2 regions of the Pseudarthrobacter raffinosi genome follow, and region 1 is predicted to be linked to the other one. Evidence: riboswitches for the same ligand, from Rfam matches in the RefSeq annotation. Region 1 holds a riboswitch; the other holds the start of a gene.

Region 1 (9,310 bases):
TGGCGTTGACGGTGTCCGCCATTAGGTCATACAGCGCCCGGTACGTTTCCGGGCCTGGCTCCTGCTGCACCACGGCGCAGCCTTCGCGCTCTGCCCGGCGGATCGCGTTGCGGGCGCGGGAGGAGATGGACCGGAACACCTCGTTCTCCGGTGCCGCGATGTCCAGGAGCGCCGTGGAGTCATTGGACTGGATGTTAGGGGCCTTCACCAGGCCGGCGGCGGCGAGCTGTGCCCGGGCTTCCGGGGTGCTCACGATGTCCGGTTCAATCTTGATGGTGAAGACATTGAGCTTCCGGCTCCGGGCGAATACAGCGCACGCGTCCAAGACCGGCTTCAGGTCCTCGACGGCACCCAGGTCAGGACCTTTGATCAGGTACCACAGGCGGCCCAGCACCGGGAATTTCTTCTCCAGCACCAGGTTGTAGCTGGCAGTCCCGGCAGACTCCAGGACCAGGAAACGGGCGGTCCAGCCGCTGCCGTTCTTCACGGACGCGTAGGCAGCGGACTGCAACATGTTGCCGCCGTTCGGGTTGGCCGTGACGTGCTTGTCCCAGTTCTCAATTTCCTCCGCTGTGGCAAAGCGGGCGGTGAATTCTCGCAAGGGGGCCGTGTCCAATCTCAGGGGTTGCGTAGCCACAAGTCTAAAGCCTCCGGTTGGGGCGGCAGGTCCCCGGCATCCTCTGCCTGCTCTGGGCCCACGCCGGCAGGGTTCCCTGGCCGAGCTTGCGAGGTTAGGGAGCCGGTGGGGCGCAGCACGCGTGAAAACTCCGGTCTGCCGGGCCCGGACTCTAGTCTTCGAACTCGGAGAGCGGCGGGCAGGAGCAGATCAGGTTGCGGTCCCCGGCTGCGCCGTCGATGCGGCCGACGGGCGGGAAGTACTTGTCCTGCTTGAGGTGGTGGACGGGGAAGGCGGCCTGCTCACGCGGGTACTGACGGGTCCAGTCGGAAGATACGACGGCGGACGCGGTGTGGGGTGCGTGGCGCAGCGGGCTGTTCTCGACAGTGAAGTCGCCGTTGGCCACCTGGTCGATTTCCTTGCGGATGGTGATCATCGCGTCGATGAACCGGTCGATCTCCACCAGGTCCTCGGACTCGGTGGGCTCCACCATCAGCGTGCCCGCCACCGGGAACGCGAGGGTGGGGGCGTGGAAACCGTAGTCGATGAGGCGCTTGGCCACGTCCTCCGCGGTGACGCCGGTCTTCGCCGTCAGCCCGCGGAGGTCCAGGATGCACTCGTGCGCCACCAGCCCACCCTCGCCGGTGTAGAGAACCGGGAAGTACTCATTCAGGCGGGCCGCCACGTAGTTCGCCGCCAGCAGCGCCGACTTCGTGGCCTCGGTCAGGCCCTCGCCACCCATCAGCTTCACATACGCCCAGGAGATGGGCAGGACACCGGCAGAACCGAACCGTGAGGCAGAGATCGGGACGTCATTGCCTTCGGTCCACGTGGCTGCGTTACCCGGCATAAACGGCGCCAGGTGGGCCTTCGCCGCGACCGGGCCAACGCCGGGTCCGCCGCCGCCATGCGGGATGCAGAAAGTCTTGTGCAGGTTCAGGTGCGAGACGTCGCCGCCGAACTTGCCCGGCTGCGCCAGGCCAACGAGCGCGTTCAGGTTGGCGCCGTCCACATAAACCTGGCCGCCTGCAGCGTGCACCGAATCGCACACCTCACGGACATCGGCGTCGTAGACACCGTGCGTGGACGGGTAGGTGATCATGATCGCCGAAAGGGCGTCCTTGTTCGCCTCGATCTTGGCATTCAGGTCAGCGTGGTCGATGCTGCCGTCCGCGGCGGTGGCAACCACAACGACCCTCATGCCCGCCAGGACAGCGGAGGCGGCGTTAGTGCCGTGCGCCGAAGCCGGAATCAGGCAGACCGTGCGCTGGTCATCGCCGCGGGACAGGTGGTAGCCGCGGATGGCCAGCAGGCCGGCGAGCTCGCCCTGGGACCCGGCATTCGGCTGCAGGGACACCTGGTCGTAGCCCGTGATCTCGGTCAGCTGGTCTTCGAGATCGGTGATGAGTTCGCGCCAGCCCACGGTCTGGGAATCCGGGGCGAACGGGTGGATCGAGGCGAACTCCGGCCAGGAAATGGCTTCCATCTCTGCCGTGGCGTTCAGCTTCATGGTGCAGGAACCCAGCGGAATCATGGTGCGGTCCAGCGCCAGGTCCCGGTCGCTCAGCCTGCGGATGTAGCGCAGCAGCTGGGTCTCGGAACGGTGCGTGTTGAACACCGGGTGCTGCAGGTAACCGGAGGAACGTTCGACGGCGGCATCCAGCGCGAACTCCGTGTCAGTGCCGGCGGTTGCGTCCACCGCGGCGGCACCAAAGACGTCCAGCACGCCGGCGACGATGGCCGGGGTTGTGGTTTCATCGGCGGAAACGCCGATGGTGTCGCCGTCGATGTGGCGCAGGTTGATGCCCTGGGCTTCCGCTGCGGCAACAATGGCCGCAGCCTTGCCGGGCACGGAAACCGTGACGGTATCGAAGAAGCTTGTGTGCAGAACGTCCAGGCCGGCCGCCTTGAGCGATGCGGCGATGGTTGCAGCGTGGCTGTGGGTGGTCTCGGCGATTGCCTTGAGGCCGTCGGGGCCGTGGTACACGGCGTAGAACGAGGAAACGATGGCCAGCAGTGCCTGCGCGGTGCAGATGTTGGACGTGGCCTTCTCACGGCGGATGTGCTGCTCACGGGTCTGCAGCGCCAGGCGGTACGCGGGGGTCCCGGCGTCGTCCTTGGAGACACCGACGAGGCGGCCCGGCATGGACCGCTCCAGGCCCTTCGCCACCGCCATGTAGGCGGCGTGCGGGCCGCCGAAGAACAACGGCACACCAAAACGCTGGGTCGAGCCGACGGCGATGTCCGCGCCCTGCTCCCCCGGAGGCGTGATCAGCGTCAGCGCCAAAAGGTCGGCAGCGACCGTGACGAGCGCGCCGCGCTCCTTGGCAGCCTCGATCACGTCGGCGTGGTTGAAGACCCGGCCCGAGACGCCCGGCTGCTGCAGCACAATCCCGTTGATAACGCCGTCGGGCAGGCCCTTGGACAGGTCAGCGACCTCCACCTCAAAGCCCAGGGCTTCGGCGCGGCCCTTCACAATCGCGATGGTCTGCGGCAGGCAATCGGCATCCAGGACCGTCTTGCCGTCCCGGGCCTCCTTGTTCTTGTTCGCCCGGCGCATCATCAGCACAGCCTCGGCCACCGCGGTGGCTTCATCCAGCAGCGACGCGTTCGCGATCGGCAGGCCCACCAGGTCCTGGACCATGGTCTGGAAGTTCAGCAGCGCCTCCAGGCGGCCCTGCGAAATCTCCGGCTGGTACGGCGTGTACGCGGTGTACCAGGCCGGGGCCTCGAGGATGTTCCGGCGGATGACCGCGGGCGTCACGGTGTCGTAGTAACCCTGGCCGATCATCTGGACAGCCGTCTTGTTCTTCGCCGCGAGCTTCCGCAGCTCCGCAAGGACCTCAACCTCGCTGAGGGCGTCCTTAAGGCGGAGTGCCACATCCTGCCGGATGCCGTTGGGAACGGCCGTATCCACCAGCGCGTCCACAGTGCCGTAGCCGACGGCCTTGAGCATGGAGTCGATATCGGCCTGGCGGCGGGCGCCAATATGCCGGTCAACGAAAGTGGCCGAGGCCGAATTAACACTCACAAGGAACTCCATTACTAAGGCGGCGCAGGGTGCGCCACATCGACTCGGGTTCCTCCCCACTCTGTCTGGGACCTGAGAGTTTCCGCGCAGCCTGCTTCCGCTAGGCTGCGCTTGCACCGTCGGTGGGCACAGCGGTCCTGACATTCCGGAGTGATCCGGGACGCTTCAGGCGGACGGCCTGCCACTTTCCAGAGTTGCCTGGCCGCGGCGGTACGTGGGCCTGAGAGATTCCTGGGGAGGATTTGCTCCTACGGCGCCTGTTGTACCTACTAACAGAACTCTCCCGCCGCAGATCAAAGGCATATTCAGATTTTGTGGCGGCCGCAGATGGTCGCCACGCGGTCCAATTCTCCTACGCCCCGGGCCACCGGGCAAATGAGGTCGGCGGATTCTGCTCAATCATTCCGGTGTGGAGCTCCAGCGCGCCCGGATGGACGCGGGCTGCACCAGAAGGCTGGCCGAATGATTGAGCAGAATCAGCCGCGAAGCCGCTCCACGGCAGCGAGGAGCTCCTCAATGTCTCCATGCCTGCCCCGGCTGTCCCCGGTGGTACCGCTTTCCCACATGGCGTTGAAATACAGCCCGTCCCCCATGTACAGCACGGCTTTCGCCACGGCCGTGCCGACGTCGGCCGCGATCAGGTCCAACCATTGCTGCTGGATGGCGGCAAAGCGGCGGCGGGCCTCTTCATGGGCCACTTCAGCCAGCCGGGTGGCGGCCACGAAGGAGCGGTCCATAGGCGAGTCGGACCAGAGCGAGGAACGGATGAAGTAGGCCGCCGCACCTTCGGCTGCTGCGGCCATCAGCGCGAGGTCCTCGACGGCCAGTCGGTCCAGCCGCTCCAGCACCGCAGCGATCAGCGCTTCCTTGTTGGGGAAGTGGTAGAGCAACCCGCCCTTGGATACGCCGGCCCGCCTGGCCACCGCGTCCAAAGTGGCAGCCCGCTCCCCCACATCGATCAGGAGTTCTTCAAAAGCGTCGAGGACTGCATCGCGTGCGACGGGATTTCTGGCCATGGCTTCAATCATGCACGCTCCGGGCCCCGTTTCTTAACTATACCGTCTGGACGGTATAGTTATTGATATGACGTTGTCCACACAGTCCAACCAGAACACCCGAAGCACATCCACCATGGCAGCCGACCTCAGGCCGTCAGGGCCCGTCAAGGCGCCCTGGCGCGACTGGCTCGCGCTGGCCCTGCTGATGTTTCCGGTGCTCCTGGTTGCGGTGGACAACACTGCGTTGACGTTTGCACTTCCGGCCATCGCGAGCAGCCTGGAAACCACCGGAGTCCAGCTGCTGTGGATTGTGGACGCCTATCCCCTGGTGCTTGCCGGCTTGCTGGTTGCCATGGGCAGCCTGGGTGACCGGATCGGGCGCCGACGGCTGCTGCTGACCGGCAGCGTTGGCTTCGCCGCGGTCTCAGCAGCAACAGCCTTTGCCCCCAGCGCAGAGTGGCTGATAGCGGGCCGGGCAATGCTGGGGTTCTTCGGCGCCATGCTGATGCCCTCCACCCTGTCGCTGATCCGCAACATTTTTCCGGACCCAAACCGGCGTCGGCTGGCCGTGGCCATTTGGGCTGCCGGCTTCTCCGGCGGCGCCGCCCTGGGTCCCATCTTCGGCGGGTGGCTGGTGGAGCAGTTCTGGTGGGGCGCGATCCTGCTGGTCGCCGTGCCCATCATGCTGCCCCTGCTGGCGTTCGGCCCTGCCTTCATCCCGGAATCAAAAGATCCGCGCCCCGGGCGGGTGGACGTGCCCAGCATCGTCCTGTCCCTGCTGGTAATGGTGCCCGTTGTGTATGGCATCAAGGAGCTGGCGACCGATGGTTTCGGGGCCGCTCCTGTGGGTCTTGTTGCCTTTGGCCTGGCCATGGGCGTCGTCTTTGTACGCCGCCAGCAGCGGCTGGCCAGCCCCCTGCTGGACATATCACTGTTCGGCAACCGGGTCTTCAGCACTGCCATCACGGCAAACGTGCTGGCCCTGTTCTCCTTCAACGGCTTCATCCTGTTCCTCGCCCAGCACCTGCAGCTCCTGGACGGAATGACGCCGTCGGCCGCCGGAATTGCCATGATCCCGGCCCTGGTGGCAACAGTGCTGGCTGGGCTGGCAGTGGTGCCGCTGGTCCGGAAGGTGCGTCCGGGCTTTGTGGTGGCGGGTGGCCTGGCCCTGAGCGCCACCGGGTACGGAATCGTGGTCTTCGGTGACCACGGCTCCGGCCCGGCCCTCCTGCTGGCCGCGCTGCTGATCCTTGCCCTGGGCGTGGGCACAGCGGAAACCATTTCCAATGACCTCATCCTGGGCTCCGTTCCAGCGGAGAAGTCAGGAGCGGCGGCCGCCATCTCCGAAACGGGCTATGAGGTGGGGTCCCTGCTGGGGACGGCGATGCTGGGCTCCATCCTGACCGCTTCCTACCAGCACAATCTCCGACTTCCGGCCGGGGTGGAGGAAATGGCGTCGGGCACTGCAGTACACCTCGCGGGTGAAACTCTGGCGGGCGCCGTGGAACTGGCCGCCGGCCTGCCTGCTCCACTGGCGGAAGCGCTCCGCGGCGCAGCACGCCTGGCGTTTGATTCGGGCGTCCACACCACTGCGGCAATTGCGCTGGTACTGATGGCGAGCGCGTCAGTCCTTGCCGCCGTCGTACTCCGGAAAGTTCCGACGGCAGACTAGGGGCCCGTCTCCGGCAAGCCGGCGAGCGCACAATAAACGCCCGGCGCAGGAAGTCCTTCCTGCGCCGGGCGCCTGTGGCCTCACTATGGGCCGGCGACTACTTGGCGTCAGGGGCGGTGACGCTGGCGGAGGCCTTCATGGTCTCGGCGTTCACCATCCACGCGTACTGTTCCAGCTTGGCGATGAATTCATGGAGCAGGTCCGCGGTGGTGGGATCCTCTTCGTCCACTTCGTCATGGACCTTGCGCATGGTGCCCACGGCAGCCTCAAGCGCGGCAACGATCCGCTCGATGGCGTCCTTCGTGTTGATGAGGCCTTCGGGGAACTGCGCGAGGCTGGTGGACTTGGCCACGGTGGCACTGCGGCCGTCCGGCAGGGCATGAAGGGCGCGCATCCGCTCGGCCATGTCATCCGCGAACTGCCGGGCGGCATCCACGATTTCGTCCAGCTGCAGGTGAAGGTCCCGGAAGTTGTTCCCCACAATGTTCCAGTGGGCCTGCTTGCCCTGGATGTGCAGCTCAATCAGGTCCGCAAGTACGGCCTGCAGGTTATTGGTCAGCGTCGGTGAAGCTTTCATGAATCCTCCTCGATTGGTCCAGTAGTCCCGACGCTATCAGCCGTGGGATCGATCGCGGCAGGCCGGAAGCAAATTTCTCAGTGAGCTTACTAATCTCACGGAGCGAGATAAAAGAACGGAATTCATTTAAACCATTGCGCGAAAGCCGTCCACCCTCCATACTAAATGAACGTCATTCATTTAGTGACGGTCGTCTCACTGGAAGTAAGCACATGATTGAAATTTCCTGCCTCGACTCACCCACGTCCCTGGCCCGGACAACGCCGTCCGTCCGCCCTGCCCTTCGGGTGGGCGTTGTGCAGCACCGCTGGCATGCAGACGCTGCCGTCCTGCAGGCGGAACTCGATGAAGGAATCGGCCGCGCAGCCAGGCTCGGTGCCACGGTGGTATTCCTCCCCGAACTCACCCTCTCCCGTTACCCCGCGGACACGCGCCCGGAGAATGACACCACGCGCCCTGGAGCGGTGCGGCCCCGGCCGTCGGACATCGCTGAGGACCTGCTCACCGGACCCACCTTCCGGTTTGCTGCCGAGTCGGCCCGCCGCCACGGCGTGGCTGTCCATGCCTCGCTGTACCAGCAGGCACCGAACCCGGACGGCAGCGACGACGGCCTGGGGCTGAACACCGCCGTCCTGGTGTCGTCCGAGGGCGAACTGCTCGCCCGCACGCACAAGCTCCACATCCCGGTCACCGCCGGCTACTACGAAGACAAGTTCTTCCGCCAGGGGCCGGCGGCCGCGGATGCCTACGAGGTCCACGCGCCGGCACAACTGGGCGGCGCCCGGCTGGGCATGCCCACCTGCTGGGACGAATGGTTCCCGGAGGTGGCCCGGCTCTACTCCCTCGGTGGCGCAGAGATCCTGGTCTACCCCACCGCCATCGGCTCAGAGCCGGACCACCCGGAATTCGACACCCAGCCGCTGTGGCAGCAGGTCATTGTGGGCAACGGCATCGCCAACGGGCTCTTTATGATCGCCCCCAACCGCTGGGGCAGTGAAGGAACGCTGAACTTCTACGGCTCCTCCTTCATCTCCGACCCCTACGGCCGCGTCCTCGTGCAGGCCCCGCGTGACGCCTCCGCAGTGCTGGTGGCAGACCTCGACCTGGACCAGCGGCGGGACTGGCTGACGCTCTTCCCCTTCCTGTCCACGCGCCGCCCCGATACCTACGGCCGGCTTACGGAACCCGTACGCCGTGACCAGCCGCTCGGCGGCGAAGAGCCAGGGATTTCGACAGGCTCAATCAACGGGCACGCAGGCTCAATCAACGGGCACGCAGGCTCAATCACCGGGTACGCCGGCTCAATCACCAGTCACGCAGGCTCAATCAACCGTCAGCAGGTGACCGCATGAGCACGTGGCGCATGCCCGCCGAAACCGCTCCGCAGGAGCGGCTGTGGATGGCCTTTCCCACCGGCGGTTACACCCTGGGTGACACGGAGGAAGCTGCCCACGCTGCCCGGTCCACCTGGGCAGCGGTGGCCAACGCCGCCGTCGAATTTGAGCCGGTCACCGTGGTGGTGGACCCCGACGACGTCGGCATCGCCGCCCGCTATCTGAACCGGAACGTCGAGGTACTTGCCGCCCCCCTCAACGATGCGTGGATGCGGGACACCGGCCCCACGTTCGTGCTGGACCGGGATGGTAGCCTCGGCGCCGTCGACTGGGTCTTCAACGGCTGGGGCGCCCAGGACTGGGCGCGCTGGGACAAGGACGCGCTGATCGCCGCCGAAGTCTCAGGCCGCGCCGGCGCCACGCACATCGTGTCCGCGCTGGTCAACGAAGGCGGCGGCATCCAGGTGGACGGCCAGGGAACCGTGCTCGTGACCGAAACCGTGCAGCTGGATCCGGGCCGCAACCCGGGACTCAGCCGGGCCGACGTCGAAGCCGAGCTCGCCCGGACCATCGGCGCCACGCAGGTGGTCTGGCTCCCGCGCGGACTCGCCCGCGACTCGGAACGGTTCGGCACGCGCGGTCACGTGGACATCGTGGCCGCCATCCCCTCCCCCGGCACACTGCTGGTGCATTCCCAGCAGGACCCCCGCCACCCGGACTTCCAGGTAAGCCGCGACATCATCGAGCACCTGCGCACCACCAGGGACGCGGCCGGACGGGAGTGGACCATCATCGAAGTCCCCGCCCCTGAAGCGCTCTGGGATGACGAAGGCTTTGTCGACTACAGCTACATCAACCACGTCGTGGTCAACGGCGGCGTCATCGCCTGTACCTTCGGGGACCCCAACGATGACAAGGCGCTGCAGATCCTGGCGGAGGCCTACCCAGGCCGGCGTGTGGTCGGCATCGACGCCCGTGAACTGTTCGCCCGCGGCGGCGGCATCCACTGCATCACCCAACAGCAGCCTGCTGCCTCGTAGAAAGCGCTGGACAATGACTCAAACCACCCGCACGAACACCCC
Region 2 (9,310 bases), on a different contig from region 1:
TCGACGTCGACATAGGCCATCGCGACCAGGTAGCCGAGGGTGGGGCTGGGCTGGCCGGAGGTGACTTCGCCAACCACTGCGCCGCCCTTGAGCACCGGGTAGTGCCCGCGGCCGGCGCGACGGCCGAGACCTTTCAAGCCCACCAGCTTACGCTTTGACCCGGCTTCCTTGGCGGCTTCCAGGGCGGCGCGGCCCACGAAGTCGCCTTCCTTGCTCTTGAGCGCCACAACGCCACCCAGGCCGGCGTCGAACGGTGACCCTTCGAGGGAAAGCTCGTTGCCGTACAGCGGCATGCCCGCTTCGAGGCGGAGCGAATCGCGGGAGGCGAGGCCGCACGGGACGATGCCGAACTCGGCCCCCGCTTCGGCGACGGATGCCCACAGGGAGGCGGCGCCGTCGTTCGCTACAAAGAGCTCGAAGCCGTCCTCGCCGGTGTAACCGGTGCGGGCCAGGATGACGTTGTGGCCGGCCACGGTGAGTTCGTTGAACGCGTAGTACTTCAGGTCTGTGACGAGCGGGTGCTGGGCCTCAGCGGTCAGCTTGAGCAGGATGGCCTCTGCCTTGGGACCCTGGACCGCGATCAGCGACGTGATGGCGGAGGCGTCCTCCACCTTCACGTTGAACGCCGTGGCGCGTTCGGCCAGGGCGACGGCGACGGTGGGGGCGTTGCCCGCGTTGGGGACCACGAGGTATTTCTCGTCGCCGAAACGGTAGACGATGAGGTCATCGATGATGCCGCCGTCGGCGTTGCAGATGAGCGAGTACTTGGCCTTCCCGTCCGCGATGGCGGAGAGTTTGCCCACCAGTGCGTAGTCCAGGAACGCGCCGGCTTCCAGGCCGGAGACCCAGACTTCGCCCATGTGGGAGAGGTCGAACAGGCCGGCAGCCTTGCGCACAGCGTGGTGCTCGGCCAGCTCGGAGCTGTACTTCAGGGGCATCTGCCAGCCACCGAAATCGGTGAAGGAAGCGCCGAGTTTCTTGTGCTCTTCGTAGAGAGCGGTGTAGTTCTCAGTCATTGTGAAAGCCTTTCATACGAGACTAGTTCGCGAATTCTTCGATGGGCGGGCAGGAGCAGATCAGGTTGCGGTCCCCGGCTGCGCCGTCGATGCGGCCGACGGGCGGGAAGTACTTGTCCTGCTTGAGGTGGTGGACCGGGAAGGCGGCCTGCTCACGCGGGTACTCGCGGGCCCAGTCGGAAGATACGACGGCGGACGCGGTGTGGGGTGCGTGGCGCAGCGGGCTGTTCTCGACAGTGAAGTCGCCGTTGGCCACCTGGTCGATTTCCTTGCGGATGGTGATCATCGCGTCGATGAACCGGTCGATCTCCACAAGGTCCTCGGACTCGGTGGGCTCCACCATCAGCGTGCCCGCCACCGGGAACGCGAGGGTGGGGGCGTGGAAGCCATAATCGATCAGGCGCTTGGCCACGTCCTCCGCGGTGACGCCGGTCCTGGCCGTCAGGTCGCGCAGGTCCAGGATGCACTCGTGCGCCACCAGCCCACCCTCGCCGGTGTAGAGAACCGGGAAGTACTCATTCAGGCGGGCCGCAACATAGTTCGCCGCCAGCAGCGCCGACTTCGTGGCCTCGGTCAGGCCCTCGGCACCCATCAGCTTCACGTAGGCCCAGGAGATGGGCAGGACGCCGGCGGAGCCGTAGTTGGATGCGCTGATGGCCACGCCGTGGCCGGCTTCGTGCGCTGCCTTGTTGGCGTCACCGGGCATAAACGGTGCCAGGTGCGCCTTGGCTGCGACCGGGCCAACGCCGGGGCCGCCGCCGCCGTGCGGGATGCAGAAGGTCTTGTGCAGGTTCAGGTGCGAGACGTCGCCGCCGAACTTGCCCGGCTGTGCCAGGCCGACAAGGGCGTTGAGGTTGGCGCCGTCGACGTAGACCTGGCCGCCGGCAGCGTGCACGGCGTCGCAGATTTCGGTGACGTCGGCGTCGTAGACGCCGTGGGTGGAGGGGTAGGTGATCATGATCGCCGAGAGGACGTCCTTGTTGGCCTCGATCTTGGCATTCAGGTCAGCGTGGTCGATGCTGCCGTCAGGCGCCGTTGCCACAACGACAACCTTCATGCCGGCCAGGACAGCGGAGGCGGCGTTGGTGCCGTGGGCCGAGGCCGGGATCAGGCAGACCGTGCGCTGGTCATCGCCGCGGGATAGGTGGTAGCCGCGGATGGCCAGCAGGCCGGCGAGCTCGCCCTGGGACCCGGCATTCGGCTGCAGGGACACCTGGTCGTACCCGGTGATTTCCGCGAGGTCAGCTTCCAGCCCGCCGATGAGTTCGCGCCAGCCCACGGTCTGGGAATCCGGGGCGAACGGGTGGATCGAGGCGAACTCCGGCCAGGAAATGGCCTCCATCTCTGCCGTGGCGTTCAGCTTCATCGTGCAGGAACCCAGCGGGATCATGGTGCGGTCCAGGGCCAGGTCGCGGTCACTCAGCCGGCGGATGTAGCGCAGCAGCTGGGTCTCGGAACGGTGCGTGTTAAACACGGGGTGCTGCAGGTACTCGGAAGTGCGGAGCACCGATTCGGGCAGTTCAAAGCCCTTCGCGTCCACAACCGGACCGGCACCGAAGGCGACGGCGATCGCGGAGAGGACATCCGTCGTCGTAGTTTCATCAGCGGAGACGCCGATGGTGTCCTCGTCGATGTGGCGCAGGTTGATGCCACGTGCTTCGGCGGCGGCGATGACCTTGCCGGCCTTGCCCGGGACGCGGACCGTGACTGTGTCGAAAAAGGTCTCGGTGACCAGTTCGCGGCCGGCGACCTTCAGCGTGGTCGCCAGGGTGCGGGCGTTGTGGTGGACCTGCTCGGCGATTGCCTTGAGACCGTCGGGGCCGTGGTAGACGGCGTAGAACGAGGAAACGATGGCCAGCAGTGCCTGCGCGGTGCAGATGTTGGACGTGGCCTTCTCACGGCGGATGTGCTGCTCCCGGGTCTGCAGCGCCAGACGGTAGGCGGGGGTCCCGGCGTCGTCCTTGGAGACTCCGACGAGGCGGCCCGGCATGGACCGCTCCAGGCCCTTCGCCACCGCCATGTAGGCCGCGTGCGGTCCGCCGAAGAACAACGGCACACCAAAACGCTGGGTCGAGCCGACGGCGATGTCCGCGCCCTGCTCCCCCGGAGGCGTGATCAGCGTCAGCGCCAACAGGTCGGCAGCGACCGTGACGAGGGCGCCGCGCTCCTTGGCTGCAGCGATCACGTCGGCGTGGTTGAAGACCCGGCCCGAGACGCCCGGCTGCTGCAGCACAATCCCGTTGATAACGCCGTCGGGCAGGCCCTTGGACAGGTCAGCGACCTCCACCTCAAAGCCCAGGGCTTCGGCGCGGCCCTTCACGATCGCGATGGTCTGCGGCAGGCAATCGGCATCCAGGACCGTCTTGCCGTCCCGGGCCTCCTTGTTCTTGTTCGCCCGGCGCATCATCAGGACGGCCTCGGCCACGGCGGTGGCTTCATCCAGCAGCGACGCGTTGGCGATGGGCAGGCCAACGAGGTCCTGGACCATGGTCTGGAAGTTCAGCAGCGCCTCCAGGCGGCCCTGCGAAATCTCCGGCTGGTACGGCGTGTACGCGGTGTACCAGGCCGGGGCCTCCAGGATGTTCCGCCGGATCACCGCAGGCGTGACCGTGTCGTAGTAACCCTGGCCGATCATCTGGACAGCCGTCTTGTTCTTCGCCGCGAGCTTCCGCAGCTCCGCAAGGACCTCAACCTCACTGAGGGCGTCCTTAAGGGCCAGCGGCTTGGCCTGGCGGATGGAGTCGGGGACGGCAACGTCCACGAGGCCGTCAACGCTGTCATAGCCAACGGCCTTGAGCATGGCGTCAATATCGGCCTGGCGGCGCGCACCAATATGACGATCGGCAAAGGTGGAAGGGGACGACTGGATGGTCATGAAGGAACTCCATAATTCAGGTGGCGCGCTGGGTACGCCACATTGATTCGGGTTCCTCCCCGCTCTGTATTGGACCTGAGAGTTTCCGCGCCACCTGCTTTTACAGGGTGACGCTTGCACCGTCGGTGAGCCCGTTGCCGGACTACTTTCCAGAGTTGCCTAACCGCGGCGGTACGTGGGCCTGAGAGATTCCCGGAGAGGATTTGCTCCTACGGCGCCTGCTGAACGTACCGGCAGGACTCTCCCGCCGCAGATCAAAAGCATGTGCCACTTCGTCAGTGACACGTCTCACAGGTTAGCCCGATTTCGGGCGGCGTGCAAGATTTCCGCCGGCGACGGCGTCACATCACCATCGGTTGCTCCGTAAAGGCCCTTTTGGGAGCCCTTAAGGGCCCCTACGGAGCAATCGATGGGAAATCGGGTCATCCCGGCACTCCGCACAATGAGGCGCGCGACGAGGTCTGGGAGGAGCTGCTCACCATCATGGAGGACAAGCACGACGGCGGCGACCTCCCCGAAGGCGTGCTGCGCAGGGCGCTGGCGCGGAACGCGGAATTGGTCGAAGCGTTCAGCAGGGCATGGCCGCCGCTCAACTACAGCGCGCTTGTGGGGGACCTCTGGCGGGTGCCCGCCTACCTGCGCCTGTGCGCCCCCTGGCTCAGTCCCGACGAGGTGCAGAAGCTGCAGCGCCAGGACCCGCACGCCTGGACCACGTCCGACCTGCCGCTCCTGGACGCGGCCCGGCAACGGCTCGGCGACCCCGAGGCGTCACGCCGCAAGCGCCGGCAGGACGCCGCCCTGGCCGCTGAGTGTGAGCTGATGGACCGGGTGGTTGATGCTCCGCTGCCCGTCCCGGAGCTTCACCGTCGTGGGGGACCGCGCCCAGGCCAGGCACGGGTTTGCCGAGTCGTGGCTGGAACGGCTCGAACGGGTCGGATTGACGAACGTGAACCTGGCGAGCCTCAGCATCAACTACCGGACGCCGGAAGAGGTCATGGCAGAAGCCGAGCCGGTCATCCGGGCCGTCGTCCCGGACGCCAACGTGCCCACCTCGATCCGGAGCAGCGGCCTTCCCGTCGTCCACGGATCCACACTGCAGCTGGGCTCGATCCTCGACACCTGGCTCGCCGAGCACGACGACGGGACCGCCTGCGTCATCAGCACCACTGACGCGGGACACGGCCCGTTCCTGGCGACGTCCCGCGCCAGGTGGCTGTCCCCGGAACTGGTGAAGGGGCTCGAGTTCGACCTGGTGGTCCTCGTGGACCCGGAGGGCTTCGGTCCGGGCATCGAAGGAGCGGTAGACCGCTATGTCGCGATGACCCGGGCGACCCGGCAGCTCGTCATCCTCACAAGCCCCTGATGTCGGCCCAGCAGGCGATTAGCCCGGACTGCTAGGCTGGTCGAAGTTTCACCACTTTCACCACTTTCACCTAGTTTCACCCGGAGGCGTCTGTGCAGAATCCTTTCAAACCCACTGCCGGAGCCACCCCTCCGGACCTAATCGGCAGAGCCGGGCTGCTGGACGAATTCGAATACGGCTTGCAACAGGGATCGGGTGCTCCGGGGCTGCTCACGATCATTACGGGATCCCGGGGCATTGGCAAGACCGTAATGCTCGGTGCCGCGGAGGCGATCGCCAGAGATCACGGATGGGCCGTGATCTCCCGAACGGCCAATCCGGGATTCCTGGCAAAGATCGGCGACGACATGCTCCGACTTGCAGACGAGTTCGGGGACGGTCCGCCGACGCGGAAGATCACGGCTTTCTCCGCCGCAGGGTTCGGGTTGACCACGCAACTCCCGCAGGAACGCTTTCCGGATTGGCGGCGGACCGGCGAGGAACTCCTGCGACTGCTGGACGCAAAGGGAACGGGCTTAGTCATCACTATTGACGAGATCCATGCCGTCGACCGGACAGAAATCTCGCAGTTGGCTGCCGACGTCCAACACTTCATTCGCGACGGCCTGCCGATCGGCCTGATCTTCGCCGGCCTCCCCTCGGCCGTGTCTGATCTTCTTAACGAAGGCGTAGCCACCTTCCTGCGGCGGGCCGACAGGATCAACCTGCACGAAGCGGCCGTCGCCGAAGTCACCGCCTCTTACCAGGAACTTTTCAGCGAAGGAGGCATCGGCGTCTCCCCGGAGCTGATCAGCGAGGCGGCGGCGGCCACAGAGGGCTACCCGTTCCTTATTCAGCTCGTCGGCTATTACCTCTGGATGGAGGCTGGTAAGTCGGGCTGGACGTTGGATCAGCGCGGCGTCCGCGCCGCCATCGCGGCCGCGCTGCGACGGAACACCCTGGTTGTTGTCGAGTCCGCACTTTCGGACATCTCTGACAAGGACCGCGAGTTCCTCGATGCGATGGCCCAGCAGGATGGCCCTTCGTCAGCTGCCCAGATCGGGAACATCATCAAGTCCAAACCCAATCTGGTCTCCAAGTACCGGAACAGGCTCATCGCAGCCGGGCTGATCGAGTCTGCCGGCTACGGGAAGGTCGACTTTGCCATCCCCGGACTGCGCCAACACCTTCGAGGGTAGAGCCGTCCACGGCCTATCACGTGATGAATCCTCCTGATCTCGATGCCGTAGAGACGGCTGCGCCATGTCGGCGCAGCCGCCCGCCCGGGTGGGTGGTGATCAGCGGGTGTGGTGCGATGCCTGGAGCTCAAACACCGGTGTGGGCAGCCCCTCCAGCCGGGCCTTGAGCTGCAGGGCCAGGTAGTTGGAATAGTGCCGGCTCTGGTGCAGGTTGCCGCCATGGATCCAGAGGTTCTCCACGTTGGTGGGCTTCCACATGTTCCGCAGCTCGCCCTCCCAGGGGCCAGGGTCCTTGGGCGTTTCGGAGCCGAAACCCCAGCACTTGCCCACCCTGTCAGCCACCTCGGGTGAGACAAGGTCAGCGAGCCAGCCGTTCATCGAACCGTAGCCGGTGGCGTAGATGATCACGTCGGCTTCCAGCTCGGTGCCGTTGTCCATGACCACGGCGTTGCCGGTGATCTTGCTGACCTGGCCGTTGGCGAGTTTCACGCGGCCGTCGATGATCAGCTGGGAGGCGCCGACGTCGATGTAGTAGCCGGAGCCACGCCGCAGGTACTTCAGGAACAGCCCCGAACCGTCCACTCCGAAGTCCAGCTCGAAACCCGCAGCCTCGAGCTGGGTGTAGAAACCGGCGTCCCGCTTTGCCATCTCCTGATAGACCGGGATCTGGGCCTCCGGGAGGATCCGGTACGGCAGCGAGGCGAACAGGAGGTCGGCCTTCTCCGTGGTGACGCCGTTGGCCAGCGCCTTCTCCGAGTAGAGGTCGCCGAGGGCCAGGTCCATGAGGGACTCACTGCGGGCAATGTGGGTGGACGAGCGCTGGATCATGGTGACGTCGGCGCCGTGCTCCCAGAGGTCGGCGCAGATGTCGTGGGCCGAGTTGTTTGACCCGATCACCACGGCCTTCTTGCCCGTCCAGTCGCCGCCACCGGGGTGCTTGGAGGAGTGGTACTGCTCCCCCAGGAAGCACTCGGCGCCGTCGAACGCTGGCACGTTGGGGTAACCGGAGACGCCCAAGGCGAAGACGAGCTGTTTGGGACGCAAGGTGACCGGTGCGCCGTCGCGGATGACCTGGACGACCCATTCTTGGGCGTCCTCGTCGTAGCGGGCGTTGGTGCATTCGGTGCTGGACCAGTAGTTCAGCTCCATGATGCGGGTGTAATGCTCCAGCCAGTCGCCGATCTTGTCCTTGGCCGCGAACACAGGCCAGTCTTCCGGGAACTTCAGGTACGGCAGGTGGTCGTACCAGACGGGGTCGTGCAGGTGCAGGGACTTGTAGCGGTTGCGCCAGGAGTCGCCGGGCTTTTCGTTCTTCTCAATGATGAGGGTGGGCACGCCGAGCCGGCGCAGCCGGGCGCCGAGGCCGATCCCGCCCTGCCCGCCGCCGATGATCACGGTGTAGGGCTGGTCCTCGTAGCCGAGCCTGGCTTCCTGCTCCTCCTTCAGTTCCAGCCAGGACTTGCGGCCCTTGCTGATGTGGTGGGCCACGCCCTTCTCACGATTGGCGCCCTTCTTTTCCTCGAAGCCCTTCAGCTCCTGCATGGTGGTAAGCAGGGTCCAGCACTTGCCGTTGCGCAGGCGCAGATGAGCGTAGCCGCGGGCCTGCGAGGTCTCGAAGTTGACCCAGGCCTCTGTACCGGCAGCGTCCCCGGTGGCGTCCTCGGCCAGGGTCCAGTTGGACGGCTGAATGTCCTCCAAGGTGGCGTCCAGCATGCTCCTGATCTGGTCCTTGCCCTCGAGCGTTTTGAGATTCCAGGTGAAGGATACGAAGTCGCGCCAATACGATTCGTCCTCGAACAATTCCAGTGCTGCCTCGGTGTTGTGGCTGCGCAGCGCGTCGTCGAACTGCGCCAGCCAAGCCTCGGCTATGCCATTTGCGGTCTCAGGCATGTCTCCTCTTTCCATTGCTGACGATGAGTCATTGCCCGGTTCCATAACAGCCGACCGGGTGGTGACTCGCATCACAAGTAAATGTCGCGGGGGGTTACAATCGGGTTACACGGGCCTCCCCCCTTTCCTGCGGGGTCTTCGGGCAGATCGATTCGACGGCAAGTTGGGAGTAGACGCATGCAGCACGCGTTGGCGCCTGATCCCGGGCTCCGTTTCTCCTCTCCCCTGGAGTACGCCAGGACGCTCCGCAGCGCGCAGGATGCCACGCTGGCCGGCTCGCCGGATCCTGCGTTTTCGCCGTCATTGCTTGAGTCGTGGCGCCGCTCCCTGGCTCTGGGAATCAACCCCGAGCAGCACAGTCCGGTGCATCTGCATGACGTTTCTGAAGCCCGTTCTTTGGGCGCCGGACACCGCCTGGCATCCGTGGTTCCGGCGTTGTCCCAGATGCTCGCCGATGAGTCCGCCGCGGGCCGCCACCTGCTGATCGTCACTGACCATCTGGGCGAGGTGCTGTGGCGGGTCGGCAGCGGGTCAGCGTTGCGGCAGGCCGACTCACTGGAGTTTGTGGAAGGTGCCGACTGGTCCGAGTCCGGCATCGGCACCAATGCCATCAGCGAGGCGCTTATTACCGGGGGCCCGGCCCAGTTGTTTTCGGCCGAGCACCTGGTGCGGACCCACCACGACTGGGCCTGCACCGCCGCCCCGATCCGCGACCCTTTCAGCGGGGAGATCGTCGGCGTGCTGGATGTTTCGGGGCCGATCGACACCGTGACGCCGGACAGCCTGCGGATGGTGCGTTGCGGCGTGCGGCTGGCCGAGGAGCTGTTGAGGTCCGCAGGCCCGACGGCGGAACTGAGTCCGCGTGCCGCCGTCGGACTTTCCCGTCCCGGCACCGCCTCTACGCTGTTCCTGCGGCTGCTCGGCGACAAGCCGACAGCAGAGCTCGACGGCGGCCGTGGCGTTCCGATCACGCTGCGCCGAGCCGAAA

The links. Region 1 has a riboswitch for glycine ahead of gcvP (aminomethyl-transferring glycine dehydrogenase). Riboswitches for the same ligand answer to the same signal wherever they lie in the genome.
Region 2: it holds a riboswitch for glycine, as region 1 does, so the genes downstream of both, gcvP (aminomethyl-transferring glycine dehydrogenase) here and gcvP (aminomethyl-transferring glycine dehydrogenase) in region 1, are expected to answer to the same signal.

Annotation. Positions count from the first base shown of each region.
Region 1 is NZ_JAMXBG010000020.1:14,135-23,444, reverse strand. Features, by position in the region: gene NG697_RS17210 (lipid II:glycine glycyltransferase FemX) at 1-601, opposite strand, end outside; gene gcvP (aminomethyl-transferring glycine dehydrogenase) at 789-3,659, opposite strand; glycine riboswitch at 3,699-3,844, opposite strand; glycine riboswitch at 3,846-3,943, opposite strand; gene NG697_RS17200 (TetR/AcrR family transcriptional regulator) at 4,124-4,663, opposite strand; gene NG697_RS17195 (MFS transporter) at 4,779-6,317, shown strand; gene NG697_RS17190 (Dps family protein) at 6,415-6,894, opposite strand; gene NG697_RS17185 (nitrilase-related carbon-nitrogen hydrolase) at 7,107-8,246, shown strand; gene NG697_RS17180 (agmatine deiminase family protein) at 8,243-9,268, shown strand; gene NG697_RS17175 (APC family permease) at 9,282-9,310, shown strand, end outside.
Region 2 is NZ_JAMXBG010000017.1:33,121-42,430, reverse strand. Features, by position in the region: gene gcvT (glycine cleavage system aminomethyltransferase GcvT) at 1-1,016, opposite strand, end outside; gene gcvP (aminomethyl-transferring glycine dehydrogenase) at 1,039-3,891, opposite strand; glycine riboswitch at 4,051-4,148, opposite strand; partial or broken gene NG697_RS15730 (helicase domain-containing protein) at 4,309-5,254, shown strand; gene NG697_RS15725 (DUF8462 domain-containing protein) at 5,347-6,432, shown strand; gene NG697_RS15720 (NAD(P)/FAD-dependent oxidoreductase) at 6,532-8,322, opposite strand; gene NG697_RS15715 (helix-turn-helix domain-containing protein) at 8,500-9,310, shown strand, end outside.